Regions from separate parts of the Streptomyces sp. NPDC025793 genome, predicted to be linked through region 4. Evidence: riboswitches for the same ligand, from Rfam matches in the RefSeq annotation. Region 4 holds a riboswitch; each other region holds the start of a gene.
The links. A riboswitch is a leader RNA that binds a small molecule or an ion and turns the genes downstream of it on or off. The one in region 4 is predicted to bind S-adenosylmethionine.

Region 1: another riboswitch for S-adenosylmethionine. It lies ahead of ACZ4MF_RS10695 (putative leader peptide); the one in region 4 lies ahead of ACZ4MF_RS43730 (putative leader peptide).
Region 2: another riboswitch for S-adenosylmethionine. It lies ahead of thrC (threonine synthase); the one in region 4 lies ahead of ACZ4MF_RS43730 (putative leader peptide).
Region 3: another riboswitch for S-adenosylmethionine. It lies ahead of ACZ4MF_RS01775 (aminotransferase class V-fold PLP-dependent enzyme); the one in region 4 lies ahead of ACZ4MF_RS43730 (putative leader peptide).

Annotation. Positions count from the first base shown of each region.
Region 1 is NZ_JBVHMR010000004.1:99,831-107,531, reverse strand. It holds gene ACZ4MF_RS10710 (SpoIIE family protein phosphatase) at 1-559, opposite strand, end outside; gene ACZ4MF_RS10705 (ATP-binding cassette domain-containing protein) at 556-1,731, opposite strand; gene ACZ4MF_RS10700 (ABC transporter substrate-binding protein) at 1,735-3,354, opposite strand; gene ACZ4MF_RS10695 (putative leader peptide) at 3,550-3,666, opposite strand; SAM riboswitch class IV at 3,700-3,813, opposite strand; partial or broken gene ACZ4MF_RS10690 (DUF1684 domain-containing protein) at 3,868-4,060, opposite strand; gene ACZ4MF_RS10685 (hypothetical protein) at 4,278-4,532, shown strand; gene ACZ4MF_RS10680 (SAM-dependent methyltransferase) at 4,605-5,420, opposite strand; gene ACZ4MF_RS10675 (DUF397 domain-containing protein) at 5,502-5,720, opposite strand; gene ACZ4MF_RS10670 (helix-turn-helix domain-containing protein) at 5,750-6,616, opposite strand; gene ACZ4MF_RS10665 (ATP-binding protein) at 6,933-7,385, shown strand; gene ACZ4MF_RS10660 (hypothetical protein) at 7,480-7,701, shown strand, end outside.
Region 2 is NZ_JBVHMR010000003.1:424,274-431,974, reverse strand. It holds gene ACZ4MF_RS09465 (extracellular solute-binding protein) at 1-1,147, shown strand, start outside; gene ACZ4MF_RS09460 (DUF3263 domain-containing protein) at 1,164-1,388, shown strand; gene otsB (trehalose-phosphatase) at 1,713-2,561, shown strand; gene ACZ4MF_RS09450 (alpha,alpha-trehalose-phosphate synthase (UDP-forming)) at 2,549-3,988, opposite strand; gene ACZ4MF_RS09445 (glucosyl-3-phosphoglycerate synthase) at 4,071-5,015, opposite strand; SAM riboswitch class I at 5,199-5,346, shown strand; gene thrC (threonine synthase) at 5,364-6,647, shown strand; gene ACZ4MF_RS09435 (MoaD/ThiS family protein) at 6,644-6,919, shown strand; gene ACZ4MF_RS09430 (cold-shock protein) at 7,351-7,554, shown strand.
Region 3 is NZ_JBVHMR010000001.1:365,334-373,034, forward strand. It holds gene qcrB (cytochrome bc1 complex cytochrome b subunit) at 1-1,526, shown strand, start outside; gene trpD (anthranilate phosphoribosyltransferase) at 1,653-2,717, shown strand; SAM riboswitch class IV at 2,792-2,908, shown strand; gene ACZ4MF_RS01775 (aminotransferase class V-fold PLP-dependent enzyme) at 3,090-4,466, shown strand; gene ACZ4MF_RS01780 (Lrp/AsnC family transcriptional regulator) at 4,504-4,785, opposite strand; gene ACZ4MF_RS01785 (rhomboid family intramembrane serine protease) at 4,782-5,525, opposite strand; gene ACZ4MF_RS01790 (hypothetical protein) at 5,680-5,919, shown strand; gene ACZ4MF_RS01795 (NYN domain-containing protein) at 5,958-7,301, shown strand; gene ACZ4MF_RS01800 (C40 family peptidase) at 7,522-7,701, shown strand, end outside.
Region 4 is NZ_JBVHMR010000056.1:16,260-23,960, forward strand. It holds gene ACZ4MF_RS43715 (NtaA/DmoA family FMN-dependent monooxygenase) at 1-111, shown strand, start outside; gene ACZ4MF_RS43720 (LLM class F420-dependent oxidoreductase) at 203-1,126, shown strand; gene ACZ4MF_RS43725 (DUF1684 domain-containing protein) at 1,202-2,026, shown strand; SAM riboswitch class IV at 2,115-2,228, shown strand; gene ACZ4MF_RS43730 (putative leader peptide) at 2,263-2,379, shown strand; gene ACZ4MF_RS43735 (ABC transporter substrate-binding protein) at 2,652-4,217, shown strand; gene ACZ4MF_RS43740 (ABC transporter permease) at 4,221-5,180, shown strand; gene ACZ4MF_RS43745 (ABC transporter permease) at 5,177-6,100, shown strand; gene ACZ4MF_RS43750 (dipeptide ABC transporter ATP-binding protein) at 6,097-7,701, shown strand, end outside.

The DNA.
Region 1 (7,701 bases), on a different contig from region 4:
TGACGGGCACCGCCGAGACCACGGAGAGCCCCAGTGCGCCCTGGAACGTACTCGTGAACGGCTGCCCGGTCGCCGCCGCCGCGTAGGGCCCGATCACGCGTTTGCCGACCTGGCGCGGGTCGCTGTGGGCGATGGTGATCCCGTTCAGCCCGTACACGATGACGGCGTCCACGCCGGTGGTCCGCTGGGTCGCCTCGGCGTACGGCTGCAGCGCCGCGGTCGGGTTCGCGCTGTCCAGTGCCGCCACGGTCCCCGGGGCGTTCGCGAACGTCTGCGCCACGGTGAGCGTCCGGTTGCGGGCGTCCGCCCGCACGCCGCGTTGCGCCTGCACGACGAGCGCCACCAGGGCGGCGGCGACGAGCAGCATCGCAACCGCCAGCTGGAGCAGGAAGACCTGGCCCGCGAGGCTGCGCAGGCTCAGCAGCGAGCCCGACCGCCACGGCGCTACCGCCCGACGGCGCCGACCGGGCCGACGGGTCCGCAGGGAGGCGTCGGACGCGTCGGCCGCATCGGACGCGCCGGCCGCATCCTGCCCGGATTGACCGGAAACTCCGCTCATACCACCTTTCTATCGTTTCGAGGGGGTGACCACGAAGCGGCGAGGGCAGACGGGTCTGCTCGGGGACGCCGTGACGACGGCGAGTGGATCACCGTGTCCGGGCCGCCGAGGCGGTCCCGGTCGCAGGAGGGGGCGCGACCGCCGGGGATCGCCGCGAGCAGCTCACGGGTGTACGCGTGGCGGGGGCGGGTGAACAGCTCTTCCGGAGGGCCCGTCTCGACGACGCGGCCGGCCCGCATGACGGCGACCTGGTGAGCGATCTGTCGTACGACGGCCAGGTCGTGCGAGATGAAGAGGTACGCCACGCCCGGCGCGGACGGCCGCATCGGGCAGCCCGGCCCGGCCCGGCCCGGTCCAGGACGGCGACCGCCTCGGCGGGGGCCGAGCGGCGGGTCGCCAGACCATGGATACGCAGGACCTCCGCGACCTGTTCGCCGATCCGTTTCACCGGGTTGAGCGAGACCGCCCGGGTCCTGGGGCACCAGCCCGATCCGCGCTCCGCGCACGGTACGCAGCTCCGCCTCGGACAGCGCGGCGAGGTCGTGGCGGCCGAAGCGGATCGTGCCGGCGTCGATGCCGCCGTTGCCCGGCAGGAGCCGGGTGATGGCGTGGGCGGTCGTGCTCTTGCCGGAGCCGGACTCACCGACCACCGCCGTCACCTGCCCCGGCCGGACGTCGAGGTCCACGCCCCGGACGGCCGCGACCGCGCCGCCCCGGGTGCGGTACGACACGGACAGGCCGCGTATCTCCGGCAGGGGTGCGGTCACGTCGTCACCGTCCTCGTCGTTCTCCCGTTCAGCGCGCTTCTCACGGCCACCGCGGTTCTCCCGTTCATCGGTCATCGCTGCCGGGACCATTCGGACGGTCTGCGGCAGCGCGTCGGCAATGGCCCTGGTGACCGGCCGGCCGGTGGCGACCGAGTCGCCGAAGTCCCCGCGCACCGTCCGGCCGAGGTACTCGGCGTACTCGACCAGTACCGGCTTGTCGAAGCCGTACTCGTGCCGCAGGGCGGCGATCTGCCGGGGGTCGACCTGCCCCGAGTCCATTCCGGCACTGGCCATCGCCGTGACCGGGTCGCCCGGCAGGTAGTCCAGCACCAGGAACGAGACCGTGCAGGCCGCCCAGAGCACCCCGGCCGCCTGGCCGAGCCGTTTGATCACATAGCGGCGCACGGGCTAGCCGATCCAGGTGTCGTGCAGCTGGATCCGGCTGGAGGCGTCGAAGTCCAGGTCGTGCACCCTCTTCGAGACGCCCAGCTGGGTCTGCAGCTCCACCACCGGCGCGTAGTAGGCGTTCTTCACGATCAACTGCTCCGCCCGGGCGACCAGTTGCTCGCGTTCGGCCGGGGCCGTGGTCGTGGCCTGCGCGGACAGCGCCGTGTCCAGATCCCCCGCCGGCACGCGGTAGAAGTTGGCGAGCCCGGTGGAGAAGGAGCTGCGCAGGATGTCCGGGTCGGCACGGGTGCCGTTGCCCCAGGCCGCGTCGTAGTCGCCCGACTGGAGCGTCGGGGCGAACCGGGTGACCTGGAGCTGCTTGAGGGTCACGGCCACGCCGATGGCCTTGAGCTGCTGCTGGACCAGTTCCAGCGCGGGCTGGTTGGTGGCCGCGTTGGGGAACCAGTCGATGGTCAGGTTCAGCCTCGTGCCGTCCTTGGTCCGGATGCCGTCGCCGGCGGTCTTCCAGCCGGCCGCGTCCAGCAGGGACCTCGCCTTCGCCGCGTCGAAAGCCAGATCCGTGCCGAGGCCGGTGTAGTCGGGCGTGGTGTGCGCGAGGATGCTGGTGGCCGCCCGGGTGCCGGTGGGGAACACCGTGTCGGCGATCTGCTGCCTGTCGATGCCGAACACGATCGCCCGGCGTACCCGGGCGTCCTTCAGCAGCGGTCGCGCGTTGTTGAACCCGAGGCCGAACACCACACCGGGGTTGGCCCGCCGCTGGAGAGTGACCCGGCCTCCTCCGAGCGCCGCCTCGTCGGCCCTGCCGACGCTGCCGATCGCGTCCACCTGGCCGGACTGCAGACTGCCGGTCCGTACCCCCGCCTCGGGGACGACCTTGAACACCAGCCTGTCCAGGTACGCCTCGCCCCTCTTGCTCCACAGCGAGGAACCCCAGGCGTAACCGCTGCGCCGGGCCAGGGTGATCGACTGGTTCTGCACGTACCGCTGCAGCGTGAAGGGTCCGGAGCCGATCACTCCGGCACTGCACTTCTGCTGCGGTGTCCTGTGCACGCTCGCCGATGACTCGATTCCCAGCGAGTGTGTCGAAGTGGCCTGCAGGAACTGGGCGTTGGGCTTCCTGAAAGCCACCCTGACGGTGAGGGGGCCGACCACTGTGGTGCTCCTGACGCCGCTCAGGTAGCCCTCGGCCAGCGTGCCCAGCGCGCCGAGCTTGGGCACCGCGTCGAAGTTGTCCTTGACCACCTGAGCGGTCAGCCCGGACCCGTCGCTGAAGGTGACGCCCGACCTCAGGTGGAAGGTGAACGTGGTCGCGTCGGAGCTGATGTCCCAGCTCTTCGCCAGCCACGGCACGATCTTGCCGGTCCTGGGGTCCTGGTCCGTCAGGGAGTCCACGATCTGGCGCACCGAGTAGATGGTGTCGTTGCTGGCGACCTGCTGGGGGTCCACGCAGCCGGCGTCCGAACCCACCGCGAAGGTCAGGGTGCCGCCGGACCTCGCCCGGCCGCTGCCCGAGCCGGAGCCGGCGGTGCTCGACCCGCACGCGGTCAGCAGCACACTGGCGGTGAGAAGGGCGGCCAGCGCCGTCCATCGGGAGGATCTGACATCGGCAAGTGCAGTCACGGAAGGGTTTCTCCTACTCGTGTCACCAGGCACGGGGTGCCGTCCGAGGCACGGCCGCGCACGGGCGTGCGGCCCCGGCCGACAGGCGGAAACGGGGATCAGACGGAAACGGGGATCAGGCGCGGGACGGGGATCAGACGGAGACGGGAGCGGCCACGGCCGCTCCCGGCCGTCGACCGGCGGCGGGAAGGCCCGTCAGTCCTGACAGAAGCAGCTGGTCGAGCGCTTCAGGTCGATGTGGCGGCGGCGCGCAAGCCGGGAGAACACCATCGCGACGGCGAAGGAGGCACGGGGGCCGTCGCTGCGCCGCATGACCCTCCTCCGTGTCTCCGGCCCGGTCAAGGGGCCACGCGCTTGCGGGGATCGTCGGTGATTCCGCCGGGCTGTCACCTGGAGTACCCCGCCGCGTGGGAGGGTTGCCGGTCAGCGAGCCAGGGCTTCACGCCGACACTCGATGTCGATCGCGATGCTACGGAGCGGTCTCGGCGTACGTCAATGCCGTCACCGGCCGCCCTACGACCGCCCGGCTCGGGATCCGCCGCGTTCGCGGGGAATCTTCTGACCTGCCTCGATCGCCACCGGCAGTCGGTTCTCGGCCGGTGGCAGCGGGCAGGTGGCCAGGTCCGTGTAGGCGCACGGCAGGTTCGCGGCGCGGTTCGAAGTCCAGGACGACCGTACCGTCGGCGGCGGGCGCCAAGGACGCCAACCGGCCGAAGACGCGGAAGGGTTCGGCATTTGTGACCGGTGCGACGGGCGCGAACCCGGTGGGGCCCGCGGAGCCGGACAAGGGCGTTCCTGCCGGGGCGTCGCCACCACCGACACGGCGCTCGAAGAGCCGCTGATCCCAAATTGCTAAAAGACCCGCGTATAGGCTCATATCGCGTCAATTCAGGACTGCGTTCCCCGTAAGAAAGGGTCGAACCATGCGTAGGATTCAGCGCGCTGCCGTCGTGGCCGCGGTGGTCACGGGGCTGTCCGCCCTCGGCGCCGGCGCCAGCTTCGCCGACGGCTACGACGCCCCTCCCAGCCCTCCGCAGATCACCGCCGTGGCCCATTCACAGGCCCGCGCCGTAGCCGTCGGAGGCGGCACCGCGGTGGCCAACTCGCAGGCCAACGCCGTGGCGACGTGGGGCGGATACCAGTACGGTCAACCGCAGTACGCCGCCCCGTCGGCGTGACGCGGCCGACCGACGTCGGGCGCGCGGACGTCGCTGGTGCCCAGCCGGTCGAACGACCCGGCCGGGCCCCGGCTAGCGTTTGATGCCCACGCCCGCCCACAGACTGATCTGGGCGTCCGTGGGCTCCGTCCCGTCGGCCGGTCCGGCGGGCCGCCAGCGGTGGCAGCACACGATGCCGGGGTCGATCAGGTCGAGTCCGTCGAAGAAGCGGCGGACGTCGCTGTGCGAACGGAACTGCACCGGAGACCCGGACTTGGTGTAGACCTCCGCGACCTTGTTCCAGGTGACGGGGTCGAAGTCGGGCGTGCAGTGGTTCATGGCGAGGGCGCTGCCCGCCGGGAGCGGGTCGAGCAGCCGGCGGACGATGGCGTACGGGTCGTGCGGGTCGGTGATGAAGTGCATGAGCGCGTTGAGGGAGAGCGCGATCGGCTGGTCGAAGTCCAGGACCTCCGAGGCCTCCACGGCACTCATCAGCTCATCGGGGTCCCTGACGTCGGCCTCGACGTAGGCCGTGCGTCCCTGCGTCGTGCTGCGCATGAGGCGTTCGGCGTACTTCAGGACGAGGGGGTCGTTGTCGGCGTACACGACGCGGGCGTCGACCGCGACGGACTGGGCGACCTGGTGCAGGTTGGGCTCGGTCGGGATGCCCGTGCCGATGTCCAGCCACTGGCGGATGCCGTGCTCCTGCGCCAGGACCCGGGTGGCCCGGTGCATGAACGCCCGGTTCTCGCGGGCCGTCACGTAGATGCCGGGGTGGGCCTGGGCGGCGACCAGGGCCGCCTCCTTGTCGATCTCGAAGTGGTCCTTGCCGCCGAGGAAGTAGTCGTACATCCGGGCCGAGTGCGCCTTGCTCGTGTCGAGATCCCGGCCGGCCTGCCTGGTGGTCATGTTCTCCCCTTCACGTGTGTGTCTGTCGGCCCGCAGGCCAGGAGCGGGACCGGTGTCGTCGTCCCGTGCGTCCGCCGCCGGTCACCCGGCGACCAAGTGATCGGCCAGGCCCTCTTTGACCCCGCGGACGAACGCGGCGATCTCCTCCGGCGCGTAGATCAGCGCCGGCCCGGCCGGGTCGGTCGACTGCCGTACGGCCACACGGCCGTCGGCGAGCAGTTTCGTCTCGACGCACTGACCGCCGTTCGGTCCGCTCCAGGGGCGCTCCCAGCCCTGTTCCCCGAGGTCGCGGGCCGGCATCCCGTTGTAGACGCCCTCGTCGGTGAATGTCACGAGTACTCCTTGCGTATGCGGTTCAAGAGCGCCCTGCTGTCCTCCGACGACGTCAGCAGCGCCATACGGGAATGCGCTTCGAGATGGGAGACGACGTCCGCGCGCTGGTCCAGGTAGACGGAGGCGGACAGAAGTTCGCTGTAGACGATGTCGGGCAGCTCGGGTTCCTCGAACCGGAAATACGTGAACGGGGCACACGCCCCGACATGCGCACCCGCGGCGAAGGGCACGACGTCGATGCTGACGTGCGCGAGCTCGGACATGTCCAGCAGCCGCTCGATCTGCTCCCGCATCACGTCCGGGCCGCCCACCACCCGGTGCAGGACGGCTTCCTCCATCACCACCCACAACGTGGGGGCGTCCTCCCGCTCCAGCAGGCTCTGGCGGCGCAGCCGCAGCTCCACGCGGCGCGCGAGCTCCTCCTCGCTCCCGTTCGGCAACCCGCCGCGCAGTACGGCGTGGGCGTAGTCGGGGGTCTGCAGAAGGCCGGTGACGTACAGGGGTTCATAGGTGCGCAGGGTCTTGGCGCTGGTCTCCAGGCTGACGTACGCGGTGAACCAGCTGGGGACGGCGTCGCGGTACGAGTGCCACCAGCCGGGCTCGTTGGCCTGCTCGGCCAGGTCGACGAACTCGTCGATCACCTGGCGGTCCGCCCCGTAGGTCTCCAGGAGCTTCTCCACGTAGAGAGGCTTCAGCGCGACCTCGGCCTTTTCCAGCCGGCGGATCGTCAGGGTCTTCACGCGCAGGGCTCTTGCCGCGTCCTCCAGCGAGGCACCGGCGTCGAGCCGCATGTCCTGCAGCCGACGGCCGAGGATCATACGCAGGACCGTCGGTGCGCTGGTCCCGGAACGGGCCTCGCTCACGCCCAACCTCCTGAAGAACTGTCAACGCCGCCATTCTGTCAGTGGCTTGATGGTGCCGCCAGGGTGATACCCGCACTGCTGAAATTATCAGGGAGTCGGTTGCAGCGTGAGCGCGATCACGCGCATAGTTGACATGTGAGCGGTCAAGTCACAGCTCTGACGCGGCATCCGGCCCGGACGGGACACGCGATGCCGATGCCGTCGTCGGCACCCCGTCGCGGGGCGCCTGCCTCGTCATACGCCTCTCACCGCTCGTGCTGGAGCCCGCATCCCCCCACCGAGCCCGCCCCCGAGAAGGCACTGGAAGGCGACATCCGTGACTCTGCCCACGCCCTCAGCCCCGGCCCCCGCCTTGGCCACGACCCTGCCTCGCCGGGAGTACTGGTTCGGCCTGCCCGCCCTGCGCACCAGTGTGAGATCCGCCCGCGACACCGTGCGCGACCGGCTCCGTGCCTGGCAGGTACCCGGCGACACATGCTGCGACGCGGTGCTGCTGGTCTCCGAGCTGACCACGAACGCCGTACTCCACACCGACAGCGGTCATGTCCTGTGCGGCCTCACGCTGACCGGCGACGCGCGGCGCCTGCGGATCGAACTCCACGACGACGGCCGCACCCCGGTCCGCCCGCCCGAGGGCCACGCCGGCCCCGGCGAGGAGAACGGGCGGGGCCTGTTCCTCGTGCAGCAACTCGCCGACCGCTGGGGCTCCGCATGTTCGACGCGGGCCGAAGGAAAGGTCGTCTGGGCGGAGTTGACGGCCTGCCCCTGATGCCGTGGGCACCGGCCGGCCCCGCGCGGCCCCGCTACGTCCCCTTCGCGCTGCGAGGAGTCCCTTCTCCTCGATCCACCTACAGAAGGCGCCCATGACCCGCCACGGCGAAACCGCTCCTCCTGTCGTGCTGTACGTATGCGCCGACCGGGCCCGGGGCGCGTCCGGGTCGGCCACGCAGTGCGCGCGGTCGGAAGGTCACGCGTTCGCCCGGGAGCGCGGACTGACGATCGCCGAGGTCGTCACCGACACGTACGGTGAGCCCGACCCGGCCCGGCGCAGAGGGTGGCGGCGGGTGAGACAGCTGGTACAGACG
Region 2 (7,701 bases), on a different contig from region 4:
GAAGTACTGGGACAGCGTTGTCCAGGCGTACGAGGCCCAGCACTCCGGGGTGAAGGTCGAGGTCAGCGTCTACTCCTGGAACGACGTCGACGCCAAGGTGAAGGCGATGGTGGCCGACGGCCACGCTCCCGACCTCGCCCAGATCGGCGCCTACGCCGACTACGCCGCCGCCGGCAAGCTCTACCCGGCCTCCGACCTGCTCTCCATCCGCACGCAGGCCGACTTCCTCTCCCAGCTCTCCGACGCGGGGCAGTGGAACCACACGCAGTACGGCATCCCCTTCGGGGCCTCCACGCGCGTGCTCTTCTACAACAAGACCCTCTTCGCCAAGGCCGGCATCACCACCCCGCCCACCACCTGGGACGAACTGGCCTCGGACGCCAAGGCGCTCAAGGACAAGGGCGTGACGTACCCGGTCGCGCTGCCGCTCGGGCCCGAGGAGGCCCAGGCGGAGACGATGCAGTGGCTGCTGAGCGGGTCCGGCTCCGAGAACGGCGGCAACGGCTACACCGACGACGTCGGCACCTACACCATCGACTCCGCGCAGAACGTGGACACCTTCACCTGGCTCAAGGACGACCTGGTCGGCAAGGGTCTGACCGGGCCGGTCCCGCCCGGCAGGCTCAACCGCGCGGACGCCTTCGCCGCGTTCGCGAACGGCCAGGTCGGCATGCTCAACGGGCACCCCACGCTGATCCAGCAGGCACAGCAGAAGGGTGTGCAGTTCGGGATGGTGCCGATGCCGGGGCGCACCGGTAGGCCGCGGGCCGCGATGGGCGTGGCCGACTGGATGATGGCGTTCAAGCAGAACGGCCACCGCGACCGGATAGGCGACTTCCTGAACTTCGTGTACAGCGAGAAGAACGTCCTGGCCTTCTCCCGCGACTACGGGCTGCTGCCGGTCACGGGCTCCGCCTCGACGGCGATGAGCGAGTCGGACGCCGCCCCCGACAAGGCCCTGCACCCCTTCCTGGAGCAACTGCCCACCTCCGAGCTGTACCCGGTCGGCAAGACGTCCTGGGCGGCGGTCGCCGCGGCCGTGAAGCAGAACATCGGCCAGGCCGTCGCCCCCAACGGCGACCCCTCCGGCGTCCTCACCCGGCTCCAGGCGACGGCCACGGCGGCGGACAGCAGCGCCAGGAACTGAGCGCTACGGTGACTCCATGGAACTGGGCACCCGGGAAAAGTCGATCCTCGCCCTGGAGCGCCGGAGCTTCGCCGGCCCCGGCGCGAAGGAACGGGCCATCCGCGAGGAACTCGACCTGGCCCCGGTCCGCTACTACCAACTCCTGAACGCCCTCCTGGACGACGAGCGCGCCCTGGCCCACGACCCGGTGACGGTCAACCGCCTGCGCCGAGTCCGCGACCAGCACCGCTCGTCCCGCTGACTCTGCCCACCCTCCCCCACGCTCGGCTGCGCTCGCGCGGGGGACCCCCGTCCCGACTCGGTCGGCCGAGAGGTGAGGGACGGGGAGCGCCCCCGAAGGGACGCGGGGCCGTGTCTGACATGCGGTACGCCGCGTGGGCGCGACCGGCCACGACGGACCCGTGGTCGCGTGCGGTCCCGGCAGGCTCGGCGGGTGGGCGAGGCGGGGTGCCTCTCCGGCCGACCGAGTCGGGTGGGCGAGGCGGGGTTCAGGGGCGGAGCCCCTGGCGGGGTCTGGGGCGGAGTCCCAGGAGTGAGGGCGGGCCGAGCTGGATAGTGTCGGTCCATGGACCCTCTGCCGACCCCGCAGACCCAGCTCGGCCGGGACGGACTCGCCGCTCTGCTCGCGAAGCCGCGCACCGCGATCGTCGGTCTCGACTTCGACGGCACCCTCGCCCCCATCGTCGCCGACCCCGAGCAGGCCCGCGCCCACCCCGACGCCGTACCGGCCCTCGCCCGGCTCGCCCCCAAGGTCGCCTCCATCGCCGTGATCACCGGCCGCCCCGCCGGCGTCGCCGTCCGCTACGGCGGCTTCGCCGGTGTCCCGGGACTGGACCACCTCACCGTCCTCGGCCACTACGGCGCCGAACGCTGGGACGCCGTCACCGGCACGGTCACCGCCCCCGCCCCGCACCCCGGCGTCGCCGCCGTCCGCGCCGAGCTGCCCGGCGTCCTGGACCGCGCCGGCGCCTGGCCCGGCACCTGGATCGAGGAGAAGGGGCGGGCCGTCGCCGTGCACACCCGCCGCGCCGCCGACCCGGAGTCCGCCTTCGAGGCCCTGCGTGCCCCCCTCACCGACCTCGCCGCCCGCCACGGCCTGGTCGTCGAACCCGGCCGCCTGGTCCTGGAACTGCGCCCGCCCGGCATGGACAAGGGCGTCGCCCTCGCCGAGCACGTCCGCAGGACCGGCGCCGGCCCGGTCCTCTACGCCGGCGACGACCTCGGCGACCTGCCCGCCTACGCCACCGTCGAACGCCTCCGCGCCGACGGCGTCCCCGGCCTCCTGGTGTGCAGCGGCAGCACGGAGGTCACGGAACTGGCGGAGCGGGCCGACATGGTCGTCGACGGCCCCGCCGGTGTCGTACACCTGCTGCGCGCCCTCGCCGATCAGCTGGGCGCCGATCAGCCGGGCTGAAGCTCCTCCAGCGCCCGCAGCTGGTCCATGAACCACTGGGCCGGAGGCAGCGCGGTGGCCGCCGCCGCCAGTCGCTTGGCGCGCTCCGCCCGCTCCTCCGGCCGCAGCGACAGCGCCTCGTGCAGGGCGCGCGCGGTCTCCAGCACGTCGTAGGGGTTCACCGTGAACGCGTCCGCGCGCAGCTCCTCGTACGCCCCGGCCTCCCGCGACAGCACCAGCGCGCAGCCCTCCTCGGAGAGCACCGGCACCTCCTTGGCGACCAGGTTCATGCCGTCCCGGATGGGGTTGACCAGAGCCACGTCGGCGAGGCGGTACGCGGCCAGCGAGCGCGCGAAGTCGTCCTTGACGTGGAGTACGACCGGGGTCCAACCGGGCGTCCCGTAGCGGGAGTTGATGTCGTCCGCGACCCGCCGCACCTCGGCCGTGTAGTCCCGGTACACCGCGAGGTCCTGCCGGGACGGGTACGCGAACGCCACGTGGACGACGTTCTCGCGCCACTCGGGGTGGTCGTCCAGCAGCTGCCGGTAGGCCAGCAGCCCGCGCACGATGTTCTTGGACAGCTCGGTGCGGTCGACGCGCACGATGGTCCTGCGCCCCGCGCCGATCTCCGCCCGCAGCGCGGCCATCCGTTCGGTCACGTCCGGCCGGTGCGCCCGCTCGCGCAGGAAGTCCGCGTCCGCGCCGAGCCCGTGCACCCCGATCGCCGTACCCGAGAGGCTGTCCGGACCCAGCACCGCCGTGCAGCACGCCGTGAACGCGTCCGCCCAGCGCCGGGTCAGGAAGGCCGTCCGGTCCGCGCCCAGCATGCCGTGCAGCAGCGCGGCGGCGATGTCGTCGGGCAGCAGGCGGAAGTAGTCCGGCGGCGCCCAGGGAGTGTGCGAGAAGTGGCCGATGCGCAGGTCGGGGCGGAGCGCGCGGAGCATGCCGGGCGCGAGGCACAGGTGGTAGTCCTGCACCAGCACGGCCGCCCCCTCGGCGGCCTCCTCGGCCAGCGCCTCGGCGAACGCGCGGTTGTAGGCCTCGTACGACGCCCACTGCCGGTGGAACTCCGCGTCGAAGACCGGTTCCAGCGGGGTCTGGTACAGCATGTGGTGGACGAACCAGAGCACGGAGTTCGCGATGCCGTTGTACGCGTCGGCGTGCACGGCCGGGTCGACGTCCAGCATCCGCACCCGCTGCCCGCCGGTGTCCTCGGCCGGCAGCAGCCCGCCGCCCGCCCGCCGTACGGCCTCCCGGTCGCCGTCGCCGAGCGCCGCGCACACCCATACGGCGCGGGCGTCCGGGCCGATGGCCGACAGCCCCGAGACCAGCCCCCCGCCGCCCCGCCTGGCCCGCAGCGAACCGCCCTCGCCGTCCGCGTCGAGCGTGTACGAAACCGGGCCGCGATTGGACGCGACCAACACCTCGGCACCGTGCGTGGAAGCCATGGTCCTCAACCTAGCCCGGCCCGGAAACGCTCAAACGTACGGCCACGTCCGACGCCCCGCCCGTATACGAAGTCCGGCGAAGTCACGCCACCCGGCGCTCGGCGTACTCCGCGATCTCCGTCATCGGCGGCCGTTCCTCCGTGTCCACGGAGTACGTCCGTGGCGCGAAGCCGTCCTCGTCCCGCTCGAACTGGGTCAGGGCGGGGCGGATCAGATGGCCGCGGGCCAGCCGGAGCTGGGCGGTGCGGTAGATCGCGGCGGCCATCCGGCCGAGCGCCTGCCCGTCCTGGTGCCGGTGCTTGCGGACCCCGACGTCCACCTGGGCGAGGGCGTCCAGGCCCACCAGGTGCAGCGCGTCCACCAGCATGCCCAGCTCCACGCCGTAGCCGACGGGGAAGGGGAGCTGTTCCAGCAGGCTGCGCCGGGCCGCGTACTCGCCGCCCAGCGGCTGCACGAAGCCGGCCAACTGCGGCCAGTGCATGTTGAGCAGTGGGCGGGCCATCAGCTCGGTGACCCGGCCGCCCTGCCCGGCGGCACCGGCGAGCGGGCGGTCGTACATGGCCTTCACCAGCGAGATCCCGGGGTCGGTGAGGAGCGGGCCGACGATGCCGGAGACGAAGTCGGCGGAGAACTCGCGCAGGTCCGCGTCGACGAAGCAGATGATGTCGCCGCGGGTCACGAGGAGCGAGCGCCACAGGACCTCGCCCTTGCCGGGAACGGGCGGGATGCGCGGCAGGATCGCGTCACGGTGGACGACCCGGGCGCCCGCGGCGGCGGCGACCTCGGAGGTGCGGTCGGTGGAGCCGGAGTCGACGACGACGAGCTCGTCGACGAGCGGGACCCGCTCCATCAGCTCGCGGCGGATGACCGCGACGATGTCGCCGACGGTCTCCTCCTCGTCGAGCGCGGGCAGCACGACGCTGATCGTCTGTCCCGTGCGCTGCTTGGCGGCCAGTATCCGCTGGAGCGGGCGATCGGTCACGGACCAGGAGCGGGTGGCCAGCCAGCGCTCTACTTCTTCCAGCACGCTCTGCGGCTCCTCACTGTTCGTGATCACAGGTGGTGACTGTGTGATCCATCTCGCGGTTCGGACGACTATCTCAACTGTCCTGGCCTTCGGTTACAGTCTTGAACAACGCCGGTGACCATCGCATGTCGGGGGCGCGGGCGCGCACGACTCGTGCGTACAACTGCTCATACAACCGCATACCGCTCATCCAGAGGGGCAGAGGGACACGGCCCGATGAAGCCCCGGCAACCCTCCAGTCGGTTCTTGGCACGTTGACGTGGCGAGGCTCCCGGCTAGGGAAGGTGCCAAATCCGTCTCACGGCGAGATGCGTCGTGAGGAAGATGAGGAGAAAGGGCCTCGCCTCCATGGCTGTGCAGACAGTTGCAAGCACCTCCACCTCCCCCGTCGACCTCGGTCCGGCCGCGGCCCTCAGCTGTCGCGAGTGCGGTCACCGTGTCCCGCTCGGCCCGGTCTTCGCGTGCGAGGAGTGTTTCGGCCCGCTGGAGATCGCCTACGACTTCTCGGCCTACGACACCGAGGAACTGCGGGCCCGCATCGAGGCCGGACCCGCGAACATCTGGCGGTACGCCCCCCTGCTGCCCGTCCCGGCCGACGTGGCGGACAAGCCGAACATCAACCCCGGCTGGACCAAGCTCGTCAAGGCCGACAACCTCGCCCGTGAACTGGGCGTCACCGGCGGCCTGTTCGTCAAGGACGACTCCGGCAACCCGACGCACTCCTTCAAGGACCGCGTCGTCGCCCAGGCCCTGGAGGCCGCCCGCGCCTTCGGCTTCACCACCCTGTCCTGCTCCTCCACGGGCAACCTGGCCGGTGCCGTCGGCGCCGCCGCCGCCCGCGCCGGCTTCCGCTCCTGCGTGTTCATCCCGCACGACCTGGAGCAGGGCAAGGTCGTCATGGCCGCGGTCTACGGCGGCGAACTCGTCGGCATCGAGGGCAACTACGACGACGTGAACCGCTTCTGCTCCGAGCTGATCGGCGACCCGGCCGGCGAGGGCTGGGGCTTCGTCAACGTCAACCTGCGGCCGTACTACGCCGAGGGCTCCAAGACGCTGGCGTACGAGATCTGCGAGCAGCTCGGCTGGCGGCTGCCGGACCAGATCGTGATCCCGATCGCCTCCGGCTCCCAGCTGACGAAGATCGACAAGGGTCTCCAGGAGCTCATCAAGCTCGGGCTGGTCGAGGACAGGCCGTACAAGATCTTCGGCGCCCAGGCCGAGGGCTGCTCGCCGGTGTCGACCGCGTACAAGGCCGGGCACGACGTGGTCCGCCCCCAGAAGCCGAACACCATCGCCAAGTCCCTCGCCATCGGCAACCCGGCCGACGGGCCGTACGTGCTGGACATCGCCCGCCGCACCGGCGGTGCGGTGGAGGACGTGACGGACGAGGAAGTCGTCGACGCGATCAAGCTGCTGGCCCGCACCGAGGGCATCTTCGCCGAGACGGCGGGCGGTGTGACGGTCGGCGTCACCCGCAAGCTGGTCAAGGCCGGCGTCCTGGACCCGACGAAGACCACGGTCGTCCTCAACACCGGCGACGGCCTGAAGACCCTCGACGCGGTGGCCGGCACGGGTCTCACCGCCACCATCCGTCCGACCCTGGACTCCTTCCGAGAGGCTGGCCTCGCATGAGCGTGACCGTTCGCATCCCCACCATCCTGCGCACCTACACCGGCGGCCAGGCCGAGGTCGCCGCCGAGGGCGCGACCCTCGCCCAGGTCATCGAGGACCTGGAGAAGAACCACACCGGGATCGCCGCCCGCGTCCTGGACGACCAGGGCAAGCTGCGCCGGTTCGTGAACGTGTACGTCAATGACGACGACGTGCGCTTCGAGCAGGGCCTGGAAACCGCGACCCCGGACGGCGCCGGAGTCTCCATCATTCCGGCGGTCGCCGGCGGCTGATCATTACCGTCGGTAATCTCGGTTACCGATTGTTCATCGAATGGCCTCCCCCGTGAGAGAAACGGAGGGGGCCATTCAGTGTGATTGAGCGCGGTACAGTTGGGGAACGCGTTCCGGACCTGAAGGTCGCGGTCCCGGATTTCGCACCGCGAGCCCGATAAGAAGTAGCCAAACTATGCGGGCTTTCTGCGGCTTTTGTTCCACTTTGTACGGCCCGACTTGCCCTGTATTCGGCCGTATTTTAGGCAGATTCCGGACCGTCGTCGTCCAGATTTCTCGTCCGATTGACCTGTTGCAGACGGCAGTTGGACAGATACATTCAGCCGCGGTCGACGCGTTCCGGCGCACGCCCCCGACCGATGGGGGGTGAGGTCTGACCCGGGTCCGCGAAGTGTGGATCTGTGCAAGGGCCAGTAATAGGGGAGTTAGGCATGGCTCAGGGCACCGTCAAGTGGTTCAACGCGGAGAAGGGGTACGGCTTCATCGCGGTCGACGGTGGTGCGGACGTCTTCGTCCATTACAGCGCCATTCAGATGGACGGCTACCGCACCCTGGAAGAGGGGCAGCGGGTGGAGTTCGAGATCTCGCAGGGCCAGAAGGGCCCGCAGGCCGACATGGTTCGCCTCAGCGCCTGAACGTTTCTTGTCCGAAGGGCCTGCACCTCGCGAGGGGTGCGGGCCCTTCGCCGTGCCCGGCTGCCCCGTTCCGCCGCGCCCGGATCCTCTGTTCGCGGGCGGCTGAGCGCGCGCCCCGACCCCCGAAGGCGCTTGCACTCGACAGGG
Region 3 (7,701 bases), on a different contig from region 4:
ACATGCGCAAGATCTTCCCCGACCACTGGTCGTTCATGTTGGGCGAAGTGTGCATGTACAGCTTCATCATCATCATCCTGACGGGTGTCTATCTGACACTGTTCTTCCACCCGTCGATGAACGAGGTCGTGTACCACGGCTCGTATGTCCCGCTCCAGGGACAGCTGATGTCCGAGGCGTTCAACTCGACCCTGCACATCTCCTTCGACGTGCGCGGTGGTCTGCTCATGCGGCAGATCCACCACTGGGCCGCGCTGATCTTCCTCGCCGGCATGTTCGTGCACATGATGCGCGTGTTCTTCACCGGTGCGTTCCGCAAGCCGCGTGAGATCAACTGGCTGTTCGGCTTCCTGCTGTTCGTCCTCGGCATGTTCACCGGCTTCACCGGTTACTCGCTGCCGGACGACCTGCTCTCCGGCACCGGTGTCCGCTTCATGGAGGGCGCGATCCTGTCCGTGCCGATCGTCGGCACGTACCTGTCGATGTTCCTCTTCGGCGGCGAGTTCCCCGGTCACGACTTCGTGGCCCGGTTCTACTCGATCCACATCCTGCTGCTGCCGGGCATCATGCTCGGCCTGATGGTGGGCCACCTGATCCTGGTCTTCTACCACAAGCACACGCAGTTCGCGGGTCCCGGGAAGACCGAGAAGAACGTCGTCGGCATGCCGCTGCTGCCGGTCTACATGGCCAAGGCCGGAGGCTTCTTCTTCCTGGTCTTCGGTGTCATCGCGTTCATCGCGGCGGTCGCCCAGATCAACCCGATCTGGGCCATGGGCCCCTACCGTCCGGACCAGGTGTCCACCGGCGCCCAGCCCGACTGGTACATGGGCTTCTCCGAGGGCCTGATCCGGTTCATGCCGGGCTGGGAGATCAACCTCTGGGGTCACACGCTCGTCCTGGGTGTGTTCATCCCGCTGGTGATCTTCCCGCTGGTCCTCGTGGCGATCGCGGTCTACCCGTTCATCGAGTCCTGGGTCACCGGCGACAAGAGCGAGCACCACATCCTGGACCGCCCGCGCAACGCCCCGACCCGTACGGGTCTCGGTGTCGCCTGGATGACGCTGTACCTGACGCTGCTGGTCGGCGGCGGCAACGACCTGTGGGCCACGCACTTCCACCTGTCGATCAACGCCGTCACCTACTTCGTCCGGATCTTCTTCTTCGTCGGACCGGTCCTGGCGTTCCTCGTCACCAAGCGGATCTGCCTGGGCCTCCAGCGCCGCGACCGCGAGAAGGTGCTGCACGGTCGCGAGACCGGCATCATCAAGCGGCTGCCGCACGGTGAGTTCATCGAGGTGCACGAGCCGCTCAGCCAGGAGCAGCTGCACACGCTCACCGCGCACCACCAGTACGAGCCGGCCGCCATCGGTCCGGTGGTCGACGAGAACGGGGTCCAGCGCAAGGTCGGAACCTCGGAGAAGCTGCGGGCCAAGCTGTCCAGCGCCTACTACGGCGAGGACAACCAGATCCCGAAGCCGACCGTCGACGAGTACAAGGAGATCACGAGCGGCCACGGCCACCACTGATCCCCGCGTCGCCACGCCACGCCGAAGGGCCCCGTCCGCAAGCCGGACGGGGCCCTTCGCCCTGTCCCGGGGCCGATAGGGTGGGATCGGACGACGATTTCGCAGGTACGACCCTCAGGAGCGACCATGAGCGCTGTGACCCCCGCTGGAGGCGACACCGCGGCGGGCCGCTCCTGGCCCGCCCTGCTGAACGGCCTGCTGAACGGCGAGAACCTGTCCGCCGACGACACCGCCTGGGCGATGGACCGGATCATGCGCGGCGAGGCGACCGACGCCCAGATCGCCGGGTTCGCGGTGGCCCTGCGGGCCAAGGGACAGACGGTCGAGGAGATCACCGGCCTGGTCCGCACGATGTACGAGCACGCGAACGTGATCGAGGTGCCGGGCCGCACCGTCGACATCGTCGGCACGGGCGGCGACGGAGCGCGGACGGTGAACATCTCCACGATGTCCTCGCTGGTCGTCGCCGGTACGGGCGCCAAGGTCGTGAAGCACGGCAACCGCGCCGCCTCCTCCGCCTCCGGTGCCTCCGACGTCCTGGAGAAGCTGGGCGTCAACCTCGACCTCACGCCCCGGCGGGTGGCCGAGGTCGCCGAGGAGGCCGGCATCACCTTCTGCTTCGCGGTCAAGTTCCATCCGGCGCTGCGTCATGTCGGCGCCGCCCGCGGCCAGTTGGGCATCCGGACGGTGTTCAACCTGCTCGGTCCCCTCACCAACCCGGCGAAGGTGCGGTCCCAGGCGGTCGGCGTGGCCGTCGCGCGGGAGGCGCCGATCGTCGCGGGCGTGCTCGCGGAGCGCGGCAACTCCGCGCTGGTCTTCCGCGGCGACGACGGCCTGGACGAGCTGACGACGACGGCCACGTCCCATGTCTGGGTCGTACGGGACGGCAAGGTCACCGAGGAGGTCTTCGACCCACGCGACGTCGGTATCGACCTCGTCCCCGTGGAGGCCCTGCGCGGCGGCGACCCGGCCCACAACGCGGAGGTGGCCCGCCGGCTGCTGGACGGCGAGCGGGGCCCGGTCCGGGACGCCGTCGTACTGAACTCGGCGGCGGCCCTCGTCGCCCTGGACCCGACGGACACCCCGCTCGCCGAGCAGCTCGGCGCCGGCATGGCCCGGGCCGTCGAGTCGATCGACTCGGGCGCGGCGAAGCGGGCGCTGGAGCGCTGGGTGGCGGCGACCAACGCATAGCGGTCACGACGGGCGTCCCGCGATCCGGACCGGGGTTGCGGGACGACGATCAGTTGACGTAGGTTCCTGAACCAGGTCATGAGTGACAGTCATGAGGCCCCGGCCGACTGTCCGGCAACCCTCCGTCCGTGGCGGGGTGCCCCGGGTGAAGACCAGGTCGTAGGCAGCGAGGTCTACGGCAAGCGCGGACCCCTCGCACACTTCTGAGAGTGTGGGGCCAGGGGTCCTGGTCGTTCGAGGGAGCCTTCCGTGAGCAAGCGAATGCGATAGGGCCGCAGAGCCCCGCCTCCGCATCCCCTTTTCTCTTCTTTCCGTACGCCGCCCCGTGTCGTCTTCGGCTCCTTCGGCGTACGTCCTCACGGGAGTCCACTCATGTCTGTCTTCACCGCTGCCGCCGACCAGTCCGTTTGCTCCCCCCTGCCCGTTCTGGGCCGGGATGTCACCGTCCCGCTCGTGACCGGTGGCGAGGTCACCTACGCGGCGCTCGACTACGCGGCCAGCGCCCCCGCGCTCCAGCGCGTCTGGGACGACGTCGCCGCCTACGCGCCGTACTACGGCAGCGTCCACCGCGGCGCCGGCTACCTCTCGCAGCTCTCGACCGACCTGTTCGAGAACGCCCGCAGGACGGTCGCCGAGTTCCTCGGCTGCCGCGCCGACGACCAGGTGGTCTTCACCCGCTCGACCACGGACTCGCTCAACCTGCTCGCCCGTGCCCTGCCCGCCGGCTGCCAGGTCTTCGTCTTCGAGACCGAGCACCACGCCTCCCTGCTGCCCTGGCAGGACGCGCGGGTCACCTACCTCAACGCCCCGCGCACCCCGCGCCAGGCGGTCGAGACCCTGGAGCGGGCCCTCGCCGACCGCACTGCATCTATTCAAGAGGGGTACGGCCCGGCCCTGGTCTGCGTCACCGGCGCCTCCAACGTCACCGGCGAGCTGTGGCCGGTGCGCGAGCTGGCCGCCGCCGCGCACGCCCACGGCGCCCGGATCGTCCTGGACGCCGCCCAGCTGGCCCCGCACCACCCGGTGGACGTGCGCGACCTGGACGTCGACTGGGTCGCCTTCTCCGGGCACAAGCTGTACGCGCCCTTCGGCTCCGGCGTCCTCGCGGGCCGCGCGGACTGGCTGCGCGCGGCCGAGCCGTACCTCGCGGGCGGCGGCGCGAGCCGCACGGTCACCCGGCGTCCGGACGGGGGAGTGGCCGTGGAGTGGCACGAGAGCGCCGCCCGGCACGAGGCGGGCTCCCCGAACGTCATCGGTGCCTACGCCGTCGCGTCGGCCTGCAAGGCGCTCACCGAGGCCGGCTGGGAGAACCTGGTGGCCCGCGAGGAGCACCTGATCGCGAAGGTCCGCGCGGGCCTGGCCGCGGTGCCGCAGGTGAAGGTGCTGTCCCTGTTCGGCGACGACGCCCCGCGCGTCGGCGTGATCTCCTTCGTGGTGGAGGGCTGGAACAGCTCCCACTTCGCCGCCGCGCTCTCCGCCGAGTACGGCATCGGCGTCCGCGACGGCCTCTTCTGCGCCCACCCGCTGGTCCGCACCCTGCTCGGCAGCGACCCCCAGACCCAGGGCGAGTGCGGCGCCCCCGAGGCGGCCCCCGGCGAGAAGTCCCTCAACGCCATCCGCGTGAGCTTCGGCGCGGGCACCCCCGACGAGCACGTCGAGCGCTTCGTGACCGCCGTGCGGGAACTGGTGACCGAGGGTGCCCGGTGGACGTACCGCACGCAGGACGGCCGCTGCGTGCCGGCGGTGTGAGGGTTCGTACGCCCGTTCCGAGGCGGCTTTCAGCCGGTCAGGAGTCCAGTCCGATCGCGAAGGCCGCCTCCAGGTCGTGCTGGGAGTAGGTGCGGAAGGCCACGTGGGTGTCGGTGGCCTCCACGCCGGGGATCTTGCTGATCCGGCCGGGGATGACGTCGGCCAGTTCCTCGTGCCGGCCCACCCGGACCATCGCGATCAGGTCGTACGTGCCCGTGACGGAGAAGACCTCGCTGACCGAGTCCAGCGAGGCGATCTGCTCCGCGATCTCGGGGATCCGGTCCACGCTGGTCTTGATGAGGACGATCGCGGTGATCACGGCTGGTTCTCTCCCTCGGGGGCCGGAGCTGGGGTGCACTTCACTCTAGTCCCACGCCCGTAGCGCACCCACGCGTAGAGGAAGCCCAGCCCGAACCCCACCAGGTGCGCCAGATACGCCACCCCGGGCCCCTCGGAGGCCTGGCTCGCCGCCGCCCACTGCACCGCCACCCAGAACGGCAGCACGACCCAGGCGGGGAACCGCAGCGGCACGAAGAGGAGGAACGGCAGCAGACTGGTCACCCGGGCCCGGGGGAAGAGATACAGGAACGCGCCGAGGACCGCCGAGATGGCACCCGAGGCGCCCACCAGCGACTGTGCGGAGTCGGCGTTGGCGACCGCGTACCCGAGCAGGGCCAGGTAGCCGCATCCGGCGTAGAACAGGGTGAACTCGATCCGGCCCATCCGCTCCTCCGTCATCGCCCCGAAGACGAAGAGGAACAGCATGTTGCCGAGCAGGTGCACCCAGCTGCCGTGGACGAACAGGGCCGTGGCGGGCGTGAGGATCTCGCGGGCCGGCCCGCCGAACAACTCGGCCGGGACCACGCCCCAGTGCCGGAAGTAGGCCTGCTGGGCGGCCGCGAGGGCCTCCCCGGAGCCGTAGCCGGGGGTGAGCCCGGAGGCCGGGCCCAGCACGAAGATCAGGCTGCACAGCGCGATGAGCCCGTAGGTGATGGGTGCCGAGGTGCTCCGCACCGCTCTGAGAGTCCGGCCGGCCGTCGCGCTCCACTCGCTGATCATGAACACAGAGCATGACGTAACGGGATGCATGCCGACAGACCGCCTCGCCGTCGTGGACGGACGGGCGGCGAGTCCCTGCCAGGCCGTAGGGTTACGGCCACACGCGTCGGCCGACGGCGCGGAACAGAGCACGAGAAGGAAGCGGACTGCCACGATGACGGTTCCCCTGCCGACCGCGACCACCCGGTGGCGCTGCACCCTGTGCGGCAACCTGACCCGGTTCGACGTGACCCGTTCGTCGAAGGTCGTCGAGTACGTCCATCTCGATCTGGCCGGCGACCCGACGGTGGAGGAGCGCGAGGTGGTCAGTGAGACCATCGAATCGGTGCGCTGCCGCTGGTGCAACGCGGTGGACCAGGTGGAGCTCGTGGACAGGCCGGGCGCCGACTCCTGAGAGGGAGACGGCCCCGTAGAGGCATTGGGGTGTGACGGATGGTGGAGACCGCAGGCGGGGGGCCGGGCGACGGCACCGCCGAGGTGCTTGACCGTCCGCTGCCCGACGGCGTGCGCCGGCGGGTCGTGCAGATCGTCTCGGACGGCTTCGGCGGCCTGACCATGTCCGAACTGCCCGCCCAATTGCGGCAGTACGCCCGGTTCACCCCCAGTCGCCGGGCCAAGTTCGCCGGAAACGCGATGGCGGCGGCGCTGGAGACCGATCCGCTGTTCCGGCAGCGGATCGGGGAGAAGCTCAGAGAGGCGCAGCCGGAACTCACCGGCGCCCTCGACTCCGGCTCCCCGCCCCCGGCCGCGGACCCGCTCGACGTGGCGGCCGCGGCCTACGTACTGCGCCCCGCGGGCTGGGTGAAGCTGGTCGCCGCGGCCGGCGAGGAGGCCCAGCGCGCCGACGCCGAGCGGGTGGACGAGGAGAGCCGGGTCGAGCTGGAGCGGCTGCGCGCCGAGCTGGCGCAGGCCCGCGAGCACACCCGCGCCGAGGCGGAACGGCTGCGCGCGGAGCTGGAGTCGGCGAAGAAGGAGGCGGAGTCGCTGCACCGCAAGCTCCGGGCCGCCCACAGCGACGTCAAGCGTGGCGAGGCCGCTCTGCGCAAGGCGCAGACCGAGATGGACGCCGTACGGGCCGAGGCGCAGACGCAGGTGTCGGCCGCCGAGAGCGAGTCGCGGCGGCTCAAGGCCCGGCTCGGCGAGGCGGAGGCGGCCCTGGAGGCCACCCGGCGCGCCGCCCGCGAGGGCCGCAGCGTGGAGGACATGCGGGTACGGCTGCTGCTGGACACCCTGCTGGACGCCGCCCAGGGCCTGCGGCGCGAACTCGCCCTGCCGCCGGTCTCCGTACGGCCGGCCGAGACCGTGGACGCCGTCGAGCCCGGCCGGATGACCCCGAAGGACATCGCGGCACGGGCCCTGTCCGAGCACGATCCGGCCATCCTCGACCAGCTGCTCGCGCTGCCGCAGGCGCATCTGGTGGTCGACGGCTACAACGTCACCAAGACCGGCTATCCGCAGATGCCGCTGGAGAAGCAGCGGCTGCGGCTCCTCGGCCAGCTCTCGGCGCTCGCCGCGCAGACCGGCGCCGAGGTGACCTGTGTCTTCGACGGCGCCGAACTGGCCGCGCCCGTGCTGCTCGCACCGCCGCGCGGTGTGCGGGTGCTGTTCTCGAAGCCGGGCGTGACGGCCGACGAGCTGATCCGGCAGCTCGTGCGCGCGGAACCGCCGGGCCGTCCGGTCATCGTCGCCTCCACGGACCGTGAGGTGGCCGACGGCGTCGCCAAGGCGGGTGCCCGACCGGTCGCTTCTGCGGTGCTTCTCAAGCGGCTGTCCTGAAGGTCCAACGGGCATAGGCAATGCCCGAATTGGCAGCATCTTCACGCAACGTAGTGTCCATTGCGCATCACTCCATGTGAGTCGAGTGCAAAGATTGCATTGCGTGAGGGGATTTTCTGCTGAGAGGATTTGAACTGATCACAAGAAGGTCACTAGGGTCTGGGCTCGAACCTCCGAACGGGTGATCACTCACTCACTCACACGAAGGAGTTCGTCCCTCGTGGCGTCCCACCGTCGACCCAAGCAGCAGAGTCGCGCCCGCGTGACCGTGCTGACCACCGCAGCCGCCGCGGCCGTCGTGCTGAGCGCGAACGCCGCCAACGCCGCGCCGAGCCAGAAGCTCAGCAAGGACCAGGTCAAGGCCAAGGTCGACGACCTCTACTCGAAGGCCGAGCAGGCC
Region 4 (7,701 bases):
GAACGCGGGATCTACCGCACCGAGTACACCGGCACCACCCTGCGCGAGCACCTCGGCCTGCGCGCACCCCTCACCCACAGGTCCGCACCGGACCGACGACAGGCGGGCTGAGCCGCCGAGCCGGCCCTTGTACACATGACTGACAAGAAGCTGTCACACGCCGACCGGAATGCGGGTTCGGCCGACGCCCGTTCTGACTGACATGACTGTTGGAGTAGCGCTCAACGCGTCCGACGCGCCGAACCAGGTCGACGCAACCGTCCAACTGGCCCAGGAAGCCGCGGAGTTCGGTGTCACGTCGGCCTGGTTCGGGCAGACCTTCGGCGCGGACTCACCCCAGCTCGCGGGGATCGTCGGGCGCGAGGTGCCCGGACTGCAGGTCGGCACCTCCGCTATCCCCGTCTTCGGCCGGCACCCGCTGCTCGTCTCCAGCCAGGCCCAGACCGCCCAGGCCGCGACCCACGGCCGCTATCACCTCGGTCTGGCTCTGGGCACGAAACTGCTGACGGAGACGGGCTTCGGCCTGCCCTTCGAACGACCCATCGCCCGGCTGCGCGAATTCCTCACCGCCCTGCGGCAGTTGACCAAGACCGGTACGGCCGACTTTCACGGCGAGCTGCTCACCGCCACCACTCCGGTACCGGCGCGGGTACCAGGTGCCGAGAACGGCGTCCCCCTGCTCGTCGCCGCGATGGGGCCGCAGGCTCTGCGGGTCAGCGGCGAGCTTGCCGACGGAATCCTGCCGTATCTGGCAGGACCTCGCGCCCTGGCGGACCACATCGTGCCCGCCCTGAACGCCGCGGCCGAGGCCGCAGACCGCCCCGCGCCCAGGATCGTGGCCCTGGTGCCCGGCGTGGTCACGGACGACGTCGACGCGGTGCGGGCCAAGGCCACCGAGAACCTCGCCTTCTACGAACAGATCCCGTCCTACGCCCGGGTCATCGAACTCTCCGGCGGCCGGCGGGCCGCCGACCTGGCCGTGATCGGCGACGAGAAGGCGGTCGAGGCCGAGGTACGCCGTTACCGCGACGCCGGCGCCACCGAGGTCGTGTTCTCGGGCACCGAGATCGCGGGAGAAGCCGATCGCCGACGCACCTGGCGACTCCTCGGCGAACTGGCCGGCTGAGTACACCCGTCCGCTCGACAACACCCTGCATCCCCTGCCCGAAGGCACCCCCCCCCGCCACAAAGGAGATTCCCCATGACCACCGAGGCCACCACCACGGACCTCCACGCCTTCACCGAGACCTGGCTGGAGTGGTACCGAGCCCAGGAGGCCCAGCTCGCCGCCCCGCACGGGTTCCTGGCGGTCACCGGCCTGCACTGGCTCGACGACCGACCCCAGCGCTTCCCGGACGCGCCCGGCGCGTGGCGCACCGGCCCCGAAGGCGTCGTCGTAGACCTCGACGAGGGCGAGGAATTGGTCGTCAACGGGACGCCCGTGTACGGCGAGCACCGCTTCGGCGTGCTTCCCGAGCGCGGCGGCGTCGACGCCCTCTGGGGAGACGCCGTCATCGAGGTCGCCAAGCGCGGCGGCCAGGACATCGTGCGCCCCCGGCACCCGGAGGCGCCGCTGCGCACGGCTTTCACCGGAACGCCCGCCTACGCCCCCGACCCGCGCTGGGCCGTGACGGGTCGCTACATCCCCTTCGACACTCCGCGGCCGACCACCGTGGGCGCCGCGGTCGAGGGCCTTGAGCATGTCTACGACGCCCCGGGCAGAGTCGAGTTCGAGCTCGACGGGCGCCCGCTGTCGCTGACCGCGTTCCCCGGCCACGGCGCGGGCCGTCTGATGGTGCTGTTCACCGACGAGACCTCCGGGGTCACCACCTACGCCGCCAACCGGGCCCTGGCCCTCGATCCGCCCGCCGCCGACGGTACGGTCGTCCTGGACTTCAACCGTGCCACCAACCTGCCGTGCGCCTACACGGACCTGGCCACCTGCCCGCTGCCCCCGGCCGAGAACCGGCTGCCGGCGGCGATCGAGGCCGGCCAGAAGATCCCCCGCGAGCGCGGCGGCTCCTGAGCTGGACGCGCTCTCGCCCCGACTCCCCTTACAGGGCGTCCTTTTGCGCCATTGACGTACGACAAGACCGCTCCGTACGATCACGAACGGCATTGAGTGTCAGCGTCAAGCCCTGACTCGCTGACCGGCAACCCTCCCGCGCGGTGGGGTGCTCCAGGTGAAAGCCCGGCGGGATCACCGAGGATCTCCGCAAGCGCGTGGCCCCGTGACCAGGGCCGGATTGGTGGAGGACCGATATGCGGCACGGTGGTGACCTCAGCGCCCGCTTCGCCGGCGCCACCGTGTTCTCCCGGCTCTCGCGTCGACGCCACATCGACCTCAAGCGCTCGACCAGCTGTCTCTGTCAGGTCTGACGGGCCTTCCCGCCGCTGGTCGCGGAACGGCACCTGTCGTCGCCGCACCCGCCTGCGCCTGATCTCCGTCTGTCTTTGATCCCTCCTTTTTCCTTCTGATCCCCGTTTGCACAGCGCTCCCCCGGCACCGGCGTCGCGCCGGCCGGGGCCGCACGCCCACGCACGGCCATGCCCTGCACCGCACCCGTGCCTGGTGACACGAGTAGGAGAAGCCCTCCGTGACTGCACTTTCCGATGTCGGAACCTCCCGTTGGGCGGCACTGACCGCCCTTGTGACCACCAGTGTTCTGCTGACCGCCTGCGGCTCCGGCGGCGGCGATTCCGGCAGCGGCGCCGGGCAGCCCAAGTCCGGCGGCACCCTGACCTTCGCGGTGGGTTCGGACGCCGGCTGCGTGGATCCGCAGCAGGTCGCCAGCAACGAGACCATCTACTCGGTGCGCCAGATCGTGGACTCACTGACCGACCAGGACCCCGAGACCGGCAAGATCGTGCCGTGGCTGGCGAAGAGCTGGGACATCAGCTCCGACGCCACGACGTTCACGTTCCATCTGAGGTCGGGCGTCACCTTCAGCGACGGCTCGCAGCTGACCGCGCAGGTGGTCAAGGACAACTTCGACGCGGTGCCGAAGCTCGGCGCCCTGGGGACGCTCGCCGAGGGCTATCTGAGCGGCGTCAAGAGCACCACGGTGGTCGACCCGCTCACCGTCAAGGTGACCTTCAGCGAGCCCAACGCCCAGTTCCTGCAGGCCACTTCGACCCACTCGCTGGGGATCGAGTCGTCGGCGAGCGTGAAGAAGACCCCGCAGCAGAAGTGCAGCGACGGGGTGATCGGGTCCGGGCCCTTCGTGTTGAAGCAGTACGTGCAGAACCAGTCGATCACCCTGGCCAAACGCACGGGATACGCGTGGGGTTCCTCGCGGTGGAGCAAGAAGGGCGAGGCGTACCTGGACAAGCTGGTGTTCAAGGTCGTCCCGGAGGCGGGCGTACGGGCCGGAAGTCTCCAGTCCGGCCAGGTCGACGCGATCAGCAGCGTGGGCAAGGCCAACGAGGCGGCGCTCAAGGGCGGTCAGGTCACCCTGCGGCGACGAGCCAATCCCGGCGTCGTGTTCGGTCTCGGCCTCAACAACTCGCAGCCGGCCCTGAAGGACGCGAGGGTGCGCCAGGCGATTCTGTTGGCTGTCGACCGACAGCAGATCGCCGACACGGTCTTCCCCACCGGCACCCAGGCGGCGACCAGCGTCCTTGCGCACACCACACCCGACTACACCAGCCTCGCCTCCGACCTGGCGTCCGACGCGGCCAAAGCCAAGTCGCTGCTGGACACGGCCGGCTGGAAGACCGGCAGCGACGGCATCCGCACCAAGGACGGCAGGAAGCTGAGCCTGACCGTCAAGTGGTTCCCCAACGCCTCCACCAACCAGCCCGCGCTGGAGCTGATCCAGCAGCAGCTCAAGGCCGTCGGTGTCGACGTGGTCCTCAAGCAGCTCCAGGTCACGCAGTTCGCCCCGACCCTCCAGTCGGGTGACTTCGACGCGGTGTGGGGGAACGTGACCCGCGCCGACCCGGACATCCTGCGCAGCTCCTTCTCCACCCAGCTGGCCAACTTCTACCACCTGCCTGCGAGTTCCCTCGACACGGCGCTGTCCGAGCAGGCCGCGACCGTCGACGCGGCCAAGCGCAGGCAACTGGTCACCCAGGCACAGCAGTCGCTCGTGCAGAACGCCTACTACGTGCCGGTGGTGGAGCTCCAGACCCAGCTGGGTGTGGCGAAGAAGGTGCACGACGTGAACTTCGACGCCTCCAGCCGGATCCAGCTGCACGACACCTGGATCGGCTAGCGCATGCGCCGCTATGTGATCAAACGGCTCGCCCAGGCGGCCGGGGTGCTGTGGGCGGCCTACACGGTCTCGTTCCTGGTGCTGGACTACCTGCCGGGCGACCCGGTCACGGCGATGGCCAGTGCCGGAATGGACTCGGGGCAGGTCGACCCCCGGCAGATCGCCGCCCTGCGGCACGAGTACGGCTTCGACAAGCCGGTACTGGTGCAGTACGCCGGATACCTCGGCCGGGCGGTGCGCGGGGACTTCGGCGACTCGGTCGCCACCGGCCGCCCTGTCACCTCGACGCTGGCCGACGCGCTGCCGCAGACACTGCAGCTGACCGGGGCGGCCCTGCTGCTCGCGGTGGCCCTCGGCGGCGGTCTGGCGGTGCTGGCCACCTATACCTCTCGGCGCTGGCTGCGGCAGCTGCTGCTGTCGCTGCCGCCGCTTGGGGTGTCTGTCCCGACGTTCTGGGTGGGGCTGCTGCTCGTCGAGGCGTTCTCCTTCCGGCTGCACTGGTTCCCCGCGTTCGGCAACGACGGATTCAAGGGGCTGGTATTGCCTGCGCTGACTCTGGCGGTGCCGACCGGCGCGCAGATCGCGCAGGTGCTCGCAAAGAGCCTGCTCACCGCACTGGACCAGGCGTATGTGGAGACTGCCCGGGCCAAGGGCGCCGGCCGGTGGCGGGTGCATCTGCGGCACGCGCTGCGCAACGCCTCTCTCCCGGCGCTGACGGTCGTCGGTCTGCTGGTGGGGCAGCTGATCGCCGGTTCGGTGGTCGTCGAGACGGTGTTCTCCCGCGACGGCCTCGGCCGCGTCACCGCCGCGGCGGTCACCGCCCAGGACATTCCGCTGGTCCAGGGGGTGGTGGTGTTCGGGGCGCTGATCTTCGTGACGACGAACCTGGTCATCGACCTGGTCTATCCACTCCTCGACCCCCGGATCGTGGTGACCTCGGACAGAGAGGCGGCCCTCGCATGAGCCAGAGCCTTGTCGACGACCCTGCCGAAGCGGCACTGGGACTGGCCCGCCCGGTCGCGGCGGGGCCGGGGCCTGATCCCGGGCGCCGCGTGGACGTACGCCGGCTGCTGCGGTTCGTGGTGCGCCGCCCGGGGCTGCTGTTGTCGGTGGTCGTCCTCGTGCTGGTGGTGCTGGCCTCGTTCTGGCCCGACCTGTTCACCTCGCAGGACCCGCTGAAGGGCGTGCCGTCGCAGAACTTCCGCGGCCCGAGCGGCAGTCACTGGTTCGGCACCGACGAGTTGGGCCGCGATGTGTTCTCCCGGGTCGTCCACGGCGCCCAACTGTCCCTGAAGGCCACGCTGATCGCCGTGCTGGTCGCGTTCGTGGTCGGCGGTCTGCTGGGGGTCGTCGCCGGGTTCGTGGGCCGCTGGGTGGACGACGCGCTGATGCGCTTCGTCGACGTACTGCTGTCCATCCCCGCGTTGTTCATGTCCCTGGCCCTGGTCACCGCGCTGGGCTACGGCACGGTGAAGGTGGCGGTCGCGGTCGGCATCGCCAGTGTGGCCGCGTTCGCGCGGGTGGCGCGCGCGGAGGTGCTGCGGGTACGGCAGGCCGTCTTCGTCGAGGCCTCACGCGCCAGCGGAGCGCGCTGGTACTCGGTGCTGGGCCGGCATGTGCTGCCCAATGCGGCGGGCCCGGTGATCGTGTTGGCCACCCTCGACTTCGGCTCCTCCATCCTGGCCGTGTCGGCGCTGAGCTTCCTCGGCTACGGGGCGCCCCCGCCGGCCCCGGAGTGGGGGACGTTGATCTCCGATGGTCGCAACTACCTCGCCAACGCCTGGTGGCTGACCGCGCTGCCCGGGCTGGCGATCGCCGCGACTGTACTGTCCACCAACCGCATCGCCCGGGCACTGGACGGCGAATGGTCCCGGCAGCGATGACCGACGAACGTGAGAACGGTGAGGACGTGAGCACACCACTGCTTCAGATACGCGGCCTGTCGGTGTCGTACCGCACCCGGGGCGGCACCGTCGAGGCCGTCCGGGGCGTGGACCTCGACGTGTGGCCGGGGCAGGTGACGGCGGTGGTCGGCGAGTCCGGCTCCGGCAAGAGCACGACCGCCCACGCCATCACCCGGCTCCTGTCGGCGAACGGCAGCATCGACGCGGGCACCGTCCGCTTCGGCCGACACGACCTGACCACCCTATCGGAGGCGGAACTGCGCACCGTACGCGGGACACGTATCGGACTGGTGCCCCAGGACCCGACCGTCTCGCTCAACCCAGTCAAGCGGATCGGCGAGCAGGTCGCCGAGGTGCTGCGCATCCATGGTCTGGCGACCCGCCGATCGGCCCCCGCCGAGGCGATCGCCGTGCTGGACCGGGCCGGGCTGCCCGACGCGGCCACCCGCGCACGGCAGTACCCGCACGAACTGTCCGGCGGCATGCGGCAACGCGCCCTGATCGCCATCGCCATCGCCGCGAAGCCCGAACTGATCATCGCCGACGAGCCGACCAGCGCCCTCGACGTCACCGTCCAACGGGTCATCCTCGACCATCTCCAGCGCCTCACCGAGGAGTCGGGCACCGCGGTCCTGCTCGTGACCCACGACCTCGGGATCGCCGCCGACCGGGCCCAGCGGCTGGTGGTGATGTCCCAGGGCAAAGTCGTCGAGGCCGGTCCGACCCATGACATCCTGGCCGCCCCTCAGAACGACTACACCCGGCACCTGCTCGCCAGCGCCCCGAGCCTGACCACCGCCCGGCCCCGCACCCCGGTCTCCCACCCCGAAGCGCAGACGGTGCCCCTGGTCGAAGTGCGCAACCTGGTCAAGGAGTTCAGGCTGCCCCGCGCTGGGGACGGGCCCCGCACCCTGCGCGCCGTCGACGACGTGAGCTTCGCCCTCCACCGAGGCCAGACCCTCGCCCTGGTCGGAGAGTCGGGCTCGGGCAAGTCAACCACCGCCCGCCTGGTGCTCCGGCTCGCCGACGCGACCGCCGGACAGATCCTCTTCGACGGCACCGACGTCACCACCGCCAAGGCCGCCCAGGCCAGGCAGCTGCGCCGCCGCGCCCAGCTCGTCTACCAGAACCCCTACGCCTCGCTCGACCCCCGATTCTCCATCGGCGAGGTGATCACCGAGCCGCTGCGCGCCTTCAAGGTCGGCGACCGCGCCTCCCGGCTCGCCCGGGCCCGCGAGCTGCTCGACCGGGTGGCCCTGCCGGCCGCCACGCTGGAGCGCCGCCCGGCGGAACTGTCCGGCGGGCAGCGGCAGCGCGTGGCCATCGCCCGTGCCCTCGCCCTCTCCCCCGACCTGGTGGTCTGCGACGAGCCGGTCTCCGCGCTCGACGTGTCCGTGCAGTCCCAAGTCCTGGGCCTGCTGGCCGAGTTGCAGACCGAAACGGGCGTGGCGTACCTGTTCATCTCGCACGACCTGGCCGTCGTACGACAGATCGCTCACCAGGTCGCCGTCATGCGGGCCGGCCGCGTCGTCGAGACAGGACCGCCGGAGGAACTGTTCACCCGCCCCCGCCACGCGTAC